DNA from 4 places in the Lysinibacillus sp. FSL L8-0312 genome. Region 4 is predicted to be linked to each of the others. Evidence: riboswitches for the same ligand, from Rfam matches in the RefSeq annotation. Region 4 holds a riboswitch; each other region holds the start of a gene.

The links. Region 4 has a riboswitch for cobalamin ahead of MHI22_RS14210 (hypothetical protein). Riboswitches for the same ligand answer to the same signal wherever they lie in the genome.
Region 1: it holds a riboswitch for cobalamin, as region 4 does, so the genes downstream of both, MHI22_RS04340 (glutaredoxin family protein) here and MHI22_RS14210 (hypothetical protein) in region 4, are expected to answer to the same signal.
Region 2: it holds a riboswitch for cobalamin, as region 4 does, so the genes downstream of both, MHI22_RS19070 (ABC transporter substrate-binding protein) here and MHI22_RS14210 (hypothetical protein) in region 4, are expected to answer to the same signal.
Region 3: it holds a riboswitch for cobalamin, as region 4 does, so the genes downstream of both, MHI22_RS06775 (energy-coupling factor ABC transporter permease) here and MHI22_RS14210 (hypothetical protein) in region 4, are expected to answer to the same signal.

The regions. Positions count from the first base shown of each region.
Region 1 covers NZ_JBBOOV010000001.1:834,200-838,361, forward strand. Annotated here, with positions in the region: gene MHI22_RS04330 (hypothetical protein) at 58-258, shown strand; gene MHI22_RS04335 (hypothetical protein) at 298-954, shown strand; cobalamin riboswitch at 1,238-1,415, shown strand; gene MHI22_RS04340 (glutaredoxin family protein) at 1,530-1,754, shown strand; gene nrdI (class Ib ribonucleoside-diphosphate reductase assembly flavoprotein NrdI) at 1,751-2,110, shown strand; gene nrdE (class 1b ribonucleoside-diphosphate reductase subunit alpha) at 2,107-4,162, shown strand, end outside.
Region 2 covers NZ_JBBOOV010000001.1:3,785,344-3,789,505, reverse strand. Annotated here, with positions in the region: gene MHI22_RS19080 (adenosylcobinamide amidohydrolase) at 1-1,324, opposite strand, end outside; gene MHI22_RS19075 (FecCD family ABC transporter permease) at 1,321-2,322, opposite strand; gene MHI22_RS19070 (ABC transporter substrate-binding protein) at 2,319-3,290, opposite strand; cobalamin riboswitch at 3,436-3,617, opposite strand; gene MHI22_RS19065 (acyl-CoA dehydrogenase family protein) at 3,675-4,162, opposite strand, start outside.
Region 3 covers NZ_JBBOOV010000001.1:1,318,934-1,323,095, forward strand. Annotated here, with positions in the region: gene cobJ (precorrin-3B C(17)-methyltransferase) at 1-469, opposite strand, end outside; gene MHI22_RS06770 ((2Fe-2S) ferredoxin domain-containing protein) at 474-845, opposite strand; cobalamin riboswitch at 993-1,174, opposite strand; cobalamin riboswitch at 1,432-1,616, shown strand; gene MHI22_RS06775 (energy-coupling factor ABC transporter permease) at 1,760-2,506, shown strand; gene MHI22_RS06780 (energy-coupling factor ABC transporter substrate-binding protein) at 2,510-2,782, shown strand; gene cbiQ (cobalt ECF transporter T component CbiQ) at 2,789-3,562, shown strand; gene MHI22_RS06790 (energy-coupling factor ABC transporter ATP-binding protein) at 3,559-4,162, shown strand, end outside.
Region 4 covers NZ_JBBOOV010000001.1:2,824,106-2,828,267, forward strand. Annotated here, with positions in the region: gene MHI22_RS14200 (tyrosine-protein phosphatase) at 1-425, opposite strand, end outside; gene MHI22_RS14205 (ABC transporter substrate-binding protein) at 568-1,518, opposite strand; gene MHI22_RS14210 (hypothetical protein) at 1,502-2,059, opposite strand; cobalamin riboswitch at 2,213-2,412, opposite strand; gene MHI22_RS14215 (glutathione peroxidase) at 2,512-3,057, opposite strand; gene MHI22_RS14220 (hypothetical protein) at 3,142-3,690, opposite strand; gene ytvI (sporulation integral membrane protein YtvI) at 3,781-4,162, shown strand, end outside.

The DNA.
Region 1 (4,162 bases), 2.0 Mb from region 4:
TAGCATCTTCCCATTAGGGCAAGATGTTTTTTTTATGAATAAATAGGGGTGAACAAGATGACATCACATTCAATTTCATTTTATATAAATCAGTTAAAGCAGCAAATTATGAACAACCTTTCTGGTGAGCATATTAGGCCATTACAGCTTTATATTAGGAAGTTAATAGAAGAAAACCCAAATGATTATACATCTATTAATGATGCCTATTTAACGATCAAGCATGAATTAGTCGAGACATGTCATGATAGTAGATAAAAAATCTGAAGTGAAGTGAATAATTAAATGGAATGCAAAATGAACAAATCTGAAGACATAATGGACAACATAGATATGAATCAAAAAGTTTTATATAGAAAATTGGATCATTTTGAAATGGAAAGAGGCTTGGTATTAGAAAGTTTAGACATTTTTCTAAGATGGAATCAACAAACACAATACCTTTCTGAAGACAAGCTTCAAAAGCTTTGGATGAAACTGGTAAGGAAGTATAAATTCTCTCTCGATGAATGGGAAAGAACTGCTGGTCATACAAATATCCATGCTTATCTAGTGAAGGAGCAAGGACATGGGTTACAAAAGTTGATGCGCTTTTACAAAGATCGCCACGGCATAAAATGGTTGGAAAATGCATTTCATTATGGAATGTCATTGCTCATTGAAGTTGGAAAAATGCCTGGATTAGAAATGTTTTTCCTAACAAATTTAATATGTTACAGATGGGAAAAGGATTATTTAGAGGATGCAGATGTTCAACAGTTTTTTTGTCATTCAATAAATGGTAAAGTGAAGGAGGTCTATGAAAGTTTCAGGGCTTTCGATCGAGAACAGAGTCTGTTAACCGCAACTACTCTCTATAAACTTTTATCAAAATATAATCCTCATTTTCAAGTGAATTCGGCAGCAACGCCTGAATTTTATAAGGAATTGTCCTTATTTGTCGAAATCGAGTAATCCATACGTTCGACATGTCAAACAGTCTATTATTCTTTAGAATATAGGCTGTTTCTATGTGAAATACGCTAGTATATTTAATGCTCATAGATCCGTAGTAACAAAAAATCTCGTACATAGTTTAGATACACAATGAATTAAGATATAAGTAATAGATGGTGAAATTCCTTCGAAAGTTATAATCGAAAATAATGAATAATCAAAAAATAAAGAAGTTTAGAATCTAGATTTACTTTTTATATGAAGGATGGTACACTTAAAACTATTGAACAACAACTATATATTGTGTTCGTTTTATATAGGTGCTACTATATGTAGTTTAAAAGGGAAGTTCGGTACAATTCCGACGCTGTCCCCGCAACTGTGAAGCTGACAATGATTACAACCACTGTGCATTCGCATGGGAAGGGAATCAGAGGATGAAGCAAAGCCAGGAGACCTGCCTCTATAAAACAATTAATCATTTCTTCGGGGATTAAGAAATGGGAACGTCAGTATTTTTGGTATGGTAACGTTTCCATTTAGCTATCTCTCTAGAGGAGATAGCTTTTTATTATATGAAAAGAGGGATTTCTATGAAACTTTATACGAAAACAATCTGTCCAAAATGCCTTTGGGTAAAATCTGAATTACAACGTGCAGGACTTGATGCAGAAATTGTCAACATTGATCACGATGAACAAGCTAAACAAACAATAATCGATGCAGGTTTTTTAAGTGTGCCTGTTTTAGAAATGAATAATACATTTATAGGAGATGTTAAGGACATAGTTTCTCATATTGAGATGATTGTTCTATGATCGTTTACGCAAGTCGTACAGGAAATGTCCGGAATATTGTTTCCAAATTAAGGGCAGAGTCTGTTGAGCTCTCTGAGGAATTACAATTGAATAAGCCTTATCTTTTAATTACTTATACTGATGGCTTAGGCGATATCCCTGCAAAAGTGGAACGTTTTTTAGAAAAAAACAGAGATTTTTGTAAAGGTGTAGTTGCCAGTGGGAATAGTAACTTTGGGCACAACGTATTTGGGGCTGCTGGCGAGAAAATCGCTGCTACCTATCATGTACCCTTAGTAAGAAAATTAGATTTACGAGGCAATCAAACAGATTATGAAGCCATACAAACGTTTTATGAAACGAGGGTAATAAGATGAAAACCTATTTAAAGCTAAATAATGACGTACTGAATCGTTATAGTTCAACTGGGCTACTTGAATTAGAAAAGGATCGTGAAGCTACACGCCGCTACTTTTTAGAGTATGTCAACGTGCGTTTACGTTACTTTATTGATATTGAAGAAAAAATCCGTTATTTAGTTGATGAGGGCTACTACGAGAAAGCATTTATCGACATGTATGAAATGGAATTTATTAAGAAGTTGTACAAAAAAGCATATGATTATAATTTCCGCTTCCCATCCTTTATGAGTGCAAGTAAATTTTACGATAGCTATGCTATGAAAAGTCGTGATGGAGAAGAGATTTTAGAAAAATATGAGGACCGTATTGTCATTATCGCCTTGTATTTAGCACAAGGGAATACGGTGCTAGCAGAACGTTCTGTCGAAGCAATGATGGAAGCTTATCAGCCTGCTACACCAACAGCATTAAATAGTGGTAAAAAAGCACGTGGTGAATTAGTGAGCTGCTTTAAATTATCGATGGATGATTCCATGAATAGTATTGCTGAAAATATTGGTTATTGCTTAGAGCTATCAAGACTTGGCGGTGGGGTTGGAGTTAACTTAACTGATTTACGCCCTTTAGGTGACCCTATTAAAGAGATTCTAAATCGTGCCAGTGGTGTCATCCCAGTTGCTAAACTGTTAGAAAATTCTTTCAGTTATTCCAATCAACTAGGGCAGCGAAATGGCTCTGGTGTTGTCTATTTAAATATTTTCCATGCAGACATTGAAAATTTCATTTCATCTAAAAAACCGAATGCCGATGATAAAATTCGCCTCGCAACATTATCAACAGGAATAATTATACCAAGTATTTTCTTCGAACTTATGAAACGTGATAAAGATATTGTCTTGTTCAGCCCATATGATATTTTCAAAGAATATGGCAAACGCATGTCTGAGATTTCCATTTCAGATATGTACTATGAGCTACTTGATAACCCTAAAATTCGTAAAATTAAACGTTTGAATGCACGTAGGCTGTATACAGAAGTGAAAAAAGCACAATTTGAATCGGGCTATCCGTTTGAAATTTTTGATGATAATGTCAATGAAGTGCATCCATTAAAAAACATCGGTCGCGTAAAAATGTCCAATCTATGTACCGAAATCCTGCAAGTTCAAGAAACAAGCATTATTACAGATCAAGATCAACCGAATGACTATGGATTAGATGTATCCTGTAACTTAGGGTCTATTGATATTCATGCAGCAAGTAAGGTCAATGATTTCGAAGCCTTAATCGATACGGCTATGCACCTATTAACAAATGTGTCGCAAATGACGCACATTAAAAATGTACCGTCTGTTGCAAAAGCCAATCAATTAATGCATTCAGTAGGACTTGGTTGTATGAACCTCCACGGCCATCTTGTGACGGAGGGCATTTTATATGGCTCTAAAGAATCGATTGATTTCATGGATCGTTTTATGGAAGCAATGAACTTTTATTCACTCAAATCATCGATGGAAATGGCTAAAGAAAAAGCTGCAACTTTTTATCGATTTGAGGACAGTGATTATGCATCAGGTAGCTACTTTGACCAATATGTCAATAAAATCGACGAAGAACTATCACCCGTTGTGTTAAAAGCACTTGGCAATGTTCCAATCATTACGAAAAACATGTGGGAAACGCTTAAGCAAGATGTGATGCAATATGGTCTATTCCATTCCTATCGTTTGGCTATTGCACCAACTGGCAGTATTTCCTACATACGTAGCTGTACGGCTTCTATTGCGCCATGTACTGAGCGTGTAGAGGTTCGTGATTATGCAGATAGTAGAACGATTTATCCAATGCCTCATTTAACAAATGATAACAGTCATTTATATGTAGAGGCATATGATGTTAATCCGTATGATTTAATTGATTTGTACTCTGCTTCTCAAAAACACGTTGACCAAGGTATTTCCATGACGCTTTATGTAACAGATAATTGGACAACTGAACAATTAGCTAAAGTATACATTTATGCATGGGTAAAGGGCATTAAGTCCGTTTACTATGTTCGTCAACGAT
Region 2 (4,162 bases), 960 kb from region 4:
TATCTGTAGCAGTTCCTGTAGCAATAGTTCCACTACGCTCGTCACGAATATCTTCTGATTGCAAAGCTTTTGTTTTCGCCTCTGTAGCTGTCATCAGTGCCTGGAAAAATGCCTCCTCCGATAAACAGCCATTGATTATGATCCATGTATTGATAGTACCAATATATGGATCATCCTGTCTTTCGTGTACACGTGATACATCAACCGCATTGCCCACACCAGCTGTTACAGCTACTATCATACTGCCAAAAGGCGCTGAAAATTCATTGATGGCAACAAGAGCTGTTGGCACTGCTGTCAGCATCACAACAGTACTTGTTGGGGAAAAATTCTCTCTTTGCAAAAAATCACTAACTTCTCTTTTTACATCACTTATCACATAATCACCAGGTACAGAGCGGTTTAACAAGCAATTATGCCAGCCAATACCTGGGTTATGAACAGCAGAGGACACTGTTTTTAACGGAATCTCTGATTGAAGTTGAATATAGTGTTCCGTTATCATGAAATGTTCTTTTTTGATGACAGCTCGCTGCTGGTAATCAGTTGTTGCGGGCATCATTGTAATTTGAGGTTTTGGTATTTCGGGATGGGCATATGTAGCCACTCGTGCTTGATAAACTTCTTCAATTTGGGAGGCTATTAATACTTCATGCGGTACTCCAAGTGCTCTCATTTGCCCACCCTCCATAAGCAATAATTCATCACAATAGAGAGAGGCTAAATTCATATCATGTAGTACCATAACGACCGTTAAACCACACTCCACAGCTTCCTTCCTGACCATATCTAAGATTTGCCGTTGATGTGCAATGTCTAGATGATTGGTTGGCTCATCCAGCAGTAGAATTTCTGCTGTTTGCGCTAATGCCTGGGCAACAAATACTCTTTGTTGTTCACCACCCGATAAAAATTCTAACGGGGTGTGCTCATAGCGTTTCACACCTGTTTGCAGCATGGCATGCTGAACAGCCTGTTCATCCTGTTCAGACCAACTTGAGAAAAAACCTGTTTGATGGGGGTAGCGCCCTAGTGAAATGGCCTCCCTTACACTGTTTGAGAAAGCATTTGCATGAAGCTGTGGTAGTACAGCCATCTTTTGCGCCAAAGCACGGGCATTATAAGAAAGGATATTTTGTCCATCAATTGTGATTGTTCCAGCAGTAGCTGGTAATATCCCACTCATTACCTTTAATAATGTGGATTTCCCGCTACCATTCGGTCCCAGAATACCAAGAATTTTCCCTTTTTCCACAGTAAAACTAATGTCCTTGACGATTGGTACATCTTCATAACCACCTGATAGATGTTCGACAATAATCATGCCCGTACCCCCTTACTTCTTCGTTGCTTATAAAAAATATAGGAGAAAACAGGTGCACCAATAAACGCCGTAATAACACCAATAGGTAGCTCTCTTGGCACAATAATTGTTCGTGCTACTAAATCGCAAACAATGAGTAAAGTTGCGCCATTGAAAAACGATAATGGCAATAAATGGCGGTGGTCAGAACCCCAAATCATCCTTGTCATATGCGGTACAACTAATCCTACAAAGCCAATTGTGCCAGAAACCGCTACAGCAGCTCCTGTTAACATGGAGCCACCCGCTAAAATCAAATACTTACTACGTTTCACATTGACACCTAAATGCTTCGCGCGCTCTTCACCATATAACAAAACATTTAGCTCTCGTCTTTGCGTCCAAAGCATAATGGAACCAACAATAACAAATGGCGTGATCATTTGGACATATGGCCATCCACGCATTGACACAGAACCTAGTAACCAGCCAATTACTTGGCGTAGCTCTTCTCCAGATAAAGCGATCATTAATGAAATGAGAGAACCTAGAAATGAGCTAAAAATAACACCTGTTAAAATTAACGTTTCCATCTTCAATGAACGGTCTACCATTCTAGCGAAGCTCATGACCACTACCATCGTGATGATTGCGCCTATCATACTAAAAGTGGGTAGGGCATACAAGCCTACGACCGGTATAGATATACTAAAAAAGATCGTAATAACAGCACCAACAGATGCCCCCGACGAGACGCCTAATGTATATGGATCTGCCAATGGGTTTTTTAACAACCCTTGGAAAGCTGCTCCAGCAATGGCCAAAGAAGCTCCCACTAGTCCAGCTAACAACACGCGTGGCAGACGGATTTTCCAAAAGATATTAGCAGCCGTTTCATCAACTGCTTGATTCCATAAAACTTCTAACGGAATATGAACTGAGCCTATCGCTACGCCACACCAGATACTAATGACAAGAAGCGTACATGTTAGTACATAGGCTAGTGCTATTTTTTTCACTTAAATACCTCTGGATAAATAGCTTTTGCTAATTCTTCAAGACCTTCTCCTAAACGGGGACCTTGACGACTTGTTGTGCTTTCATCTACTTGAACGATTGCCTTATTTTTCACGGCATTAACAGTATCGAAACCAGCACGTTGTGGTATTTTTGTTAAAATATCTGGTACATAATGATATGTCACAACGATGACATCTGGGTTTTTCGCAATAATTTGTTCTGAACTAATTTCATACCAATCCTTCGCATCTGCCGCTACGTTTTCTGCATGAATCATGTCCAGCATAGCATTCATAAATGTGCCATTACCCGCCGTATAAATAGTAGGTTCATCCGATGCTTCGACTAGCACTTTTTTGGGTTCGACATCCTTTACTTTTGTCAGAACATCTTCCACTTTTTCCTTCATATTAGCAACGATTTTTTCAGCCTCTGGTAATTTCCCTGTTGCACGACCAAGCAGCTCAATCGTTGTGTAAGTTTCATTAAAGTCTTGTGCATTTTTTACGACAAATACTTTCAAACCTGCTGACTCAAGCTGTTCAATTGCCGCTTCTGAAAGGGACATGCTAGATTCATGCGAAAACACGATATCTGGCTTTAAGGCAATAATTTTTTCAATATTGTACTCCATGCCCCCAACTTTCTCCTTTTCAGCGACTTCTGGTGGATAATCATCATTGTCTGTCACCCCAACTATTTCATCATTTAAACCAAGTTCAAATAATATCTCTGTGTTACTTGGAATAAGAGAAACAATTTTTTCAGGCGGTGCTTCAAGTGTAATATCCTTGCCAATGGCATCTGTTATGGTCATTGGGAATGTTGCTTCATCCACCTGTGGAGTCTCTTGCTGTGTTTGCTGCTCCGTAGCTACTGGCTTGTCATTTTTGGCTTCTTGCCCACATGCTGCTAACAAACCTACTGCTAAAAATGCTGATAATCCTATTTTCCAATATTTCTTCATGTGAATCCTCCTTTGTTGATCCGTGCGTCAATTGGTTAGAAATATTTTCTCCATCAAAATAAGACCCCTCATCTTCGAATGATGAGGGGTCAAAATCGCACCAAAAAACTGATACAAAATCCACCACCCTATCCTCGTAGGCTGTCATGTCTATACTATAAAGGCAGGTCTCCTGGCTCGTGCTTATTGCGTTTTTCAAGCCTTCCCGAAATCTTCAGTGGCATTATTTGAAAAAACTCACACTTACAGTGGCGGGACCGCATCGGAATTACACCGACTTCCCTTTTCACTTTACTTAAGTAAAGAACCTTTATAATATTCAGTTGATTTCATTATACATGAAAATAAAAGAAGTCGCCTCCATTCCAGACGACTCCTTGGCAATTATACAATTTCAGAAAAATATTGTACGGTTTTCATTTGTGCACCTATTTGTCGCAATGACCACGTTTGCTCTAAATAGATATCCGCTAGCTTTTCGTACTTCCCGCCAAATTTTAGTGCCCATTCCACCGCTACAACACTTTCATAAAGATGGGCCATCTTTTTCGCTATACCTTTTGCTTCAAAAGTTTTAGTTGCTTCATCTAAAGCGCTAAAAATTTGTAATGTAGCCGCAAGATTTACCAACTGCTCTTCCACAATTTGCACTAGTGGACTATCCGCTAGCTTCTCTAGCCTTGTCTCCATTTCACGGACAAACAGTTCATGTGCATGGAATTTATCCACTAAACGAATAAGTTCTAAAGCCAAAATATTTGCCGTTCCCTCCCATACCGTCAATACTTGTGCATCCCTTAGTAAGCGTGGTGTCACAAAGTCTTCAATATAGCCATTACCACCATGTAATTCAATCGCTTCACTAGCATAAT
Region 3 (4,162 bases), 1.5 Mb from region 4:
CCTCGACGCGCTTGGCAATTAAATTCCATGGTGTTAGATGGTCACTTAAACTAATCGTACAGGCATCATGCATAATCGGGGCACCAAGTAAGCTAGCACATGAATTGATGGCAGAAATACCAGGGACAATTTCTACCTCAATCCCCGTTGCTTCTGTCCAGCCTAGCTCAATCAATACCTCATACACTAATCCCGCCATACCATAGACACCCGCATCACCACTTGAAATGACTGAGACAATGCTTCCAGCCTCTGCTTGGCGCACCGCTTCCTGCGCACGGGACACCTCTTCGGTCATTCCAGTACTGACAATCGACTTCGCACTGACTAAATCTTGAATCAACTCCACGTAGGTTTTGTAGCCTATGATCATATCACTTTGTTGTAATGCCTCTACCGCCCGTGTCGTAATATGCTTAAAGTCTCCAGGTCCAAAGCCCACTACAAAAATTTTTCCTTTTTGCGCCATGTTGTTACCCCTCTTTCACCTTTTCGATCCCTTTAATGGCTGTCGTTTGTGCTGTACGCTGTAATGTACCTTCACGAAGTGTAAAGACATGTTCGTTGTATAAGGATTCATGATGTAAATCTTGTACAAGTGTTCTAGCATGCTCTGTTGATGGTACACGATACCAATTCCCTTGCGGATAGGCGATGACCACACAAGCATCCTTGCATCGTCCATTACAGCGCGTTCTTGTTGTATGTATCTCTTGATCAAGTGCTTGCTGTTGTATTTCTTCTCGAATAGCTAGGGTAATTTCCTCCCCACCTTTGTTCATGCAACTACTACCATTACAAATAAAGAGATGTGTTTTCATCCCCTCTAAATTCCATGTTGTCATCTTCTGTCTCCCCTCATTTGCTTTCTGGAAAAAGAAAAACCTTTACTCTAATTACGAAGAGTAAAGGTTTTGTAGAAGCCAAATAAAAACGAATAAAATAAAATACAGGTACTCGCTCTTGCTTCAACTTCTCCCTCCGAAAAGTTTGCATGCACAATCAAATAAGCAGGTTTCCTGACTTAAGCTTCATTTTACTATCGCACCTTCCCAAGTTTGCACCAGTGGCTTTGCAATTTCATCAGCTATTACAGTAGCGGGGGCTGTATTGGATTTTCACCAATTTCCCTATTATCTCGAGTTATTCGAGCACTTATCGACGTTTTATATGAAATTTATTATCTTCTTAATAGAATAGAAAACTGTCTCTATCATATCTCATTATTTTAAAATTTCAATATTTCTATAAAAATTTATGACAATTTTATCAATTTTGTGTGTAGACCAGGTATAAAAATTATAATATCTCCTTATTTATGACAATTCAGTAGTTATCAGAATCTTCTCTATTGACCTTCAATTGAAAATATTTTTAAAAAAAGTATAGCATATTTATGGAAAATCATGTTACACTTTGTCGTGAAATCTCACAACTTAATGTTTTTTCGGTGTAAAATACTTATCATTTTGCTTAAAAGGGAAGCCGGTTTGAGTCCGGCGCGGTCCCGCCACTGTATTAGGGAGCTTTATAGAACATGTCACTGTCCAACGGATGGGAAGACCTATAAAGTGTTGAACTAGAGCCAGGAGACCTGCCGAAAAATATGTGATCGTTTCAGCCTACGAGGATAGGTGTGCGGCTTAGCAGATGAGAATGTTATTTGCTTTTTTAGCTATGCACTTTTCCAACAACGGAGAAGTGCTTTTTTATTTACGCACGCTACATTCTAAAAATCTATTAGTAAGGAGGAAAGCTTTTGAAATTTTCATGGTGGAAACTTAGTTATTTTTTATTGGCCTTTTTACTCGTGCCAAAACGTGCCTTTGCTATGCATATCATGGAAGGTTTTTTACCAATCGAATGGGCTATTTTTTGGTGGGTCATCTCTATCCCATTTATTATTCTAGGATTGCGCTCCATTCGCAAAACAATTGAAGAAAACCCTGAAACCAAAATGCTTTTAGGTCTTTCAGGAGCCTTTGCTTTTGTGCTGTCGGCGTTAAAAATCCCTTCGGTTACAGGTAGTTGCTCCCACCCAACTGGTGTTGGACTTGGAACGGTTTTATTCGGACCTCTAGCTATGAGTGTCATCGGAACGATTGTTTTATTATTCCAATCTTTATTATTAGCACATGGTGGGATTACCACTTTAGGAGCGAACGCCTTCTCTATGGCGATTGTAGGCCCATTTATTGCTTACTTTGTCTTTAAAGGGGCTCAAAAAATAGGGTTGTCATTTTCACTAGCTGTTTTTTTTGCTGCGATGCTTGGTGACTTAGGTACATATGTTGTGACTTCTGTACAGTTAGCATTAGCCTTCCCTTCAGAGGTTGGCGGCTTTATGGCATCGTTTACAAAGTTCGCAGGTATTTTTGCCTTAACTCAAATTCCGTTAGCGGTGAGTGAAGGAATTTTAACGGTCATTGTGATGAATTTCTTGAAAAAGTACAATGTCAGCGAATTAAAAATGTTGCGTGTTTTCTCAACAAAGGAGGCACATTAGTAGATGAAACGAAATTTATTACTATTAGCGATTGTTGTGCTGTTAGCTATCATCCCATTGTTTATACAAAAAGGTGCAGAATTTGGTGGTGCTGATGGAGAGGCAGAAGCAGCCATTGGCGAAATCAATGCAGAATATGAACCGTGGTTTGAAAGCTTATGGGAGCCACCAAGTGGTGAAATTGAAAGCTTATTATTCGTGCTACAGGCAGCTATTGGAGCTGGTTTTATTGGCTACTTCATCGGCTATATGCGCGGCAAGCATAAAGAAGGTTAACCCGTTATGTTACTCATTGATAAGTATGCGTATCTTAATAAGCTAGCGTCCGTTCATCCGCTAGAAAAAATGATATTTTCAATTGGTCTACTTCTCGTAACGCTCATCATGAGAGATGAACGACTTTCACTCATTACATTTTTTGTAATGAGTGCTTTTATCATTTTAGGTGCAAAAATTCCGCTTACCTACTATGTTAAGTTATTATTGCTACCTGGATTTTTCTTACTAACAAGTCTTGTATCCATCTTGCTGTCAATCACACCAGCAACTCATGTATTACCTGCCCATCTGTGGTCTTTTACGTGGATGAATTGGACAATTTTCATCGGAAAAGCAAGTGCCCTGTCCGCCCAACAATTGTTCTTTATTGTCCTTGGCAGTAGTAGTTGTTTATACTTTTTAATTTTGACCACATCCGTACAAGGGATTTGCTATGTGCTCCGACAATGGCGACTGCCCTCTTTATTGGTTGAGCTTATTGAACTAACCTATCGTTTTATTTTTATATTTTTAGAAAGCATGTACAGAATACATCTTGCCCAGCAAGCGCGTCTTGGCTACCATTCTCCAATGCAATGGCTACGCTCCGTATCCATGCTTATTGTGGCGCTATTTGCTGAAATGTTTCAGCGTAGTCGTGAGCTTAATAATGCCATGCAGTCACGGGGTGGCGAAGCCGTCTACTGGCAAGAGATGGGCTCCTATAGCAAGAAAAATTGGCTAGGCATAGCGACACTGTTCCTATTCCTCATTGTATATGGAGGGTACTTCTCATGACAGCATTCTATTTTGAACTAAACCGCTTGTCCTATGCCTATGCAGATGGTACGAAGGCATTGTCAGACATTACTTTACACATTCCAAAAGGAAAAAAAATTGCCATCCTTGGTCATAATGGCGCTGGAAAATCAACATTGTTTCAGCATCTTAATGGTATTTTACAACCGTCAGCTGGGACGATTGTTTTTGATGGCAACGAGCTTCAATATAGTCGAAAAGCTTTAAAGGCACTTCGCCAGCAAGTTGGCATTGTTTTTCAAGATGCGGATCATCAACTTTTTTCAGGTACTGTCAAGCAAGATATCGCATTTGGACCACTAAATCTTGGCTGGTCTACCGAAAAAATCGAAGAAAAAATAGCATGGGCTGTTGCGCAAACGGAAATAGGCGATTTACTCGAAAAACCTATTCACTTTCTAAGCGTAGGTCAGAAAAAGCGTGTGGCGATGGCAGGTGTTTTAGCGATGGAGCCCTCTGTCCTCTTATTAGATGAGCCAACAGCAGGCCTTGACAATTATTATGCTACCCAAGTTCTACAGTACCTAGGTAAATTAGAAGACGGCGAAAGAACCATTTTACTTGCTACCCATGACATTC
Region 4 (4,162 bases):
CCCAAATTGTCAGGATTTTGTATGGTTTTCATTAACTCTTTAAAAGAAGGATTATTAAACGGCATCTGTGCATAAAAATCTCGGAACATTTCGGGGCTTACTGCTTTATAAAAATCTCTACCACCAGCATTTGTAGGCATTTCAAATGTATGATTGCCCTTCGCTGGTATTTGAATATATTGAGCGTGTGAGAACATAGGGTTAGGATTATGGTGTGCCTCATTATTATCACGATAATCAAAAATGGTTTTAATCCCTAATGTTTCAAATAGCTCTTTATCCGCCAACGTCATTTTCCCAAGAGCCGCTGAGCGGTAAAATAAACCGTTCTTGACAATGCGCCCATCCCTTGTCCTATATCCCCCCATATCTCGAAAATTATAAACTGCCTCAAATGGAATTATCTTTGTCTCTAACTGTTCCAATTACTACACCTCCTAAAATTATCGAGCACTCTTACTTTTATTTTATAGAACTAACTCAATTAATTCCAATTTTCACACTAGGAAATAACAACCCACATAAAAATGGCTAGCTGTCAGTATACAGCTAGCCTTGAATGGTTTCTTATTTAAATAACTCTGGATAGACAGCCTTTGCTACTAGTTCTACGGCTTCCCCAATACGTGGGCCAGGTCGATTAGAGATATCTGTATCAAGAGTCTGTACTGCTTTATTTTGAACTGCTGTCACTGTATTCCATCCATCACGTGCAAGTATTTCACCTATTGGATCCTCTGTGTAGTTTACTGTCGTTAAAATAACATCTGGGTTTTTCACTATGACATCTTCCTCAGAAACTTGTGCCCAGCTGCTCAAGTCAGAAAAAACATTCTTAACATTGGCTGCATCTAGTATTTCTTGCTGGAAAGTACCAGAGCCTGCTGTATAAATATCGGGTTTAGGACTAATTTCTAAATAAACATTTTTCGGTGCTTTTACTTCCTTCACCTTTGCTTTAACGTCAGCTAATTTCGCTTTAATCTCTTCGTTTACTTCACTTCCTTTATCTGCAACACCCATTACAGCTGCGATCTGTTCGATGTCACCATAAACATCATCGAATGTAGCTGCTGATTGAATAACAAACACTTTGATTCCAGCATCTTCAAGTGGTTTCATTGCTTCCTTATCACCAATCGTATAAGCTATAACAACATCTGGCTTCAACGCTATGATTCGTTCACTGTTAAAATTCACAGAATCAGAAACCCGTTCAATTTTCTGTGCTTCCTCTGGGTAAGTATCATACTCAGTTGCTCCTACGATTTTATCACCAACACCTAGAGCAAATAAAATTTCTGTATTACTTGGTTGCAATGATACAACTGTTTTTGGTACTTCTTTAAACTCTATTTCTACACCGCGATCATCTGTCACTTTGTAGTTTGTTTGCTCTGTTTGTTGTGTATCCTGTGAAGCGTCTTTATTTTTAGTATCTACCGAAGTACCACAACCTGCTAAAATCATTGCAAGGAAGAGTACTGTTAGCCATTGAACATTAAATAATTTCTTCATTATTATTCTCCTTTTTCTTTTTCATCGGATATGATTTACTAATAAATGGTATTTCAGCTATCCCTGCTTGTTGATTCATAAAGACAGCCATAACGAAGCAGACATTGGCTAATAGGCCTAAATAATCAAAAAGAATAGCTGGAACCTCTCGTTCATCCGATACTTTGTGTAATGTACGATATGATTTTTTTGCTTCACTACGGCAAAGATGTAGAGCAGCGGCAGCCTCTGTACCTTGAGGTAAGACAAAGTTTTGTATCTCTTCCTTCACATGACGAACATAAAAATCATAGCGCTCACTTAACCAAGCAAGATCCTCTTCTGTTACAGCTAGTTTTCCACGAACCGAGCCATTGACATGGTAGGCCATAGGTAAAATAATTATTAAATCTTCTACAACAGCTTGTACATCCTCTTTCTTAACTGCAGCTAAAGCAACTCCCAAATGCGTAGTCAGACTGTCTGTTCGAATCTCAAAATCAACCGTCGAAGCTTTTTCACGCATAAATGGATAACAAGAATAACGTGCATCTTTTTTCACTTGCGATCCCCCCACTTTTCATTATGAAAATTCTTGCATAAAAAAACGCCGCTCCTTTACGCAAAGGAACGACGAAAATAACATAATAATGGCCAAATTAACATGACATAGCCTATGTATTTGCCGTATATCCTCCTAGCTTCCGAGAAGTTTTTATACGTTCAAACAAAGGTCGGTCTCCTGGCTTGTACAGTTCATTACATAAAAAACGAATGTGTGATAAAGTACCTTCCCATCTCTGTTAAGACAGTGGTAAACCTTTATACTAGCTGTACTTACAGTTGCGGAAACAGCTTCGGTTTTTCACCGAATTCCCGATTATGCTTGTTAGCACCTTTATTCTGCAAGAATAATTCACTTGTAAAGCAGTTTATCATATATTAATAGGAAAAAATAGCTGTGCTTTGAATGGATCGTCACCATTTCTAAAGAATAAGATAAACAAAACTATTTTATAGTATAGTTTCAATTGCCTGTTCAATATCAAGTTGTGAATCTGTTGGTTCAAAGCGTGCAACGGTCTTGCCGTTAGCATCTACTAAAAACTTTGTAAAGTTCCAGCGAATATTACGACCATCTAAAAAGTTAGGGGCAAGTTGAACAATTGCCTCAGCAAGCATTTTTTCCTGCATGCTCGCCTTGCCAAACTCTCGAAAATCCACTTCATGTTTTAAATAATTGAATAATGGGTGGGTAGTCTCTCCATTTACTTGTACAAGCTCAAAAATTGGGAAGGTAACGCCATAATTCACTTTACAAAGATGCGTAGTCTCCTCGCCATCTTCAGGATTTTGATGACCAAATTGATCGCAAGGAAATCCTAGAACGACAAAATTATCTTTCCCATATTTATCATACATTTTTTGTAAGTCATCAAATTGATATGTAAATCGGCATTGATTCGCCGTATTGACAATTAGCATCGTTTTTCCACGATATGTTTCCATGGATAAAATTTCACCATTAGGTTTTCGTACTAAATAATTATAAATGCTCATGTCTTAACCCCTTTTATTTTTTCATTTATTATAGTTGACTATTCAATAATTTACCAAATAATTTGCACAAAAAACACCATCTCGTTACGTTGAACGGATGGCTGACTTATACTTCTGTTTAGATTTAACGTCCTGCTCTTCATTAATTAAACGATGGGCAATGTCTAATAACTTTATGTCACTTGTCTCGTCATATAGCTTTTTAAAAGATACAATAATATCATGGCGAATGTGAGTCGGATGCTTCTCATCTAAACAAGTTTGAAATCTCTTTGCTAAATAAGACACCACTAAGTCACTTTGTACTTGACCTGCTAGCCCAATTTTCCAAATAGCTTGTAATGCATTTCGAGCTGTAACGGATCGTTCATCATAAGTCACAGCCCAAATCTTTAAAAAATCCTCCAATACCCTTTCTTCTGGGTCACTTTTTGCGGCTAAGGCGCATAAAATTTGTGCAGCACGTGCACGTGCATGACCATCTTTGTATGTAAGTGCTTGTACAAGCTGTTCCCAGACTGCATATGTCCAATCTACGGGTTCCTGCAGAATTTTTATTAGTTCCTCGTAAGATTCAATATCGCGGTCATGCTCTGTTAGATTATTAAAAAGTTGCAAAATCTCTTTCTCCATAATTTATCCCTACCTTTATTGTTTCAGAACGTAATAAAATTTGATTTATGGTACACTTAACTTAATTTTTTTCTCAAAGAAGGTGAGTTTATGAATAAATTTAATGCTAGGAAAATGATTTTCCGATTGATTGTGATTCTTTCTCTACTTGTAGCTGCCTATTTTGTAATCCCTGTATCCATGCCTATAATACTTGCTGGTGTCAGTGCATTTTTCTTAGAACCCATTGTTATGTTCTTTAAAAGGCGATGGAAAATGTCAAGGAAAATTGTAGTTGCTTTTATATACATAGTGAGTGTTATTGTTATCTCTATTATTTGCTATATATCCATTACACAAATTATGTCGCAAATAATTATATTGTCAAAGCAAGCTCCCTATTATATTTCCAAGCTATCAGATATGTGGCTTCATATGCAAGAAAATATTTCTAAATACACAGAGGACTTTCCACCTGAAGTAAGTGCTTCGC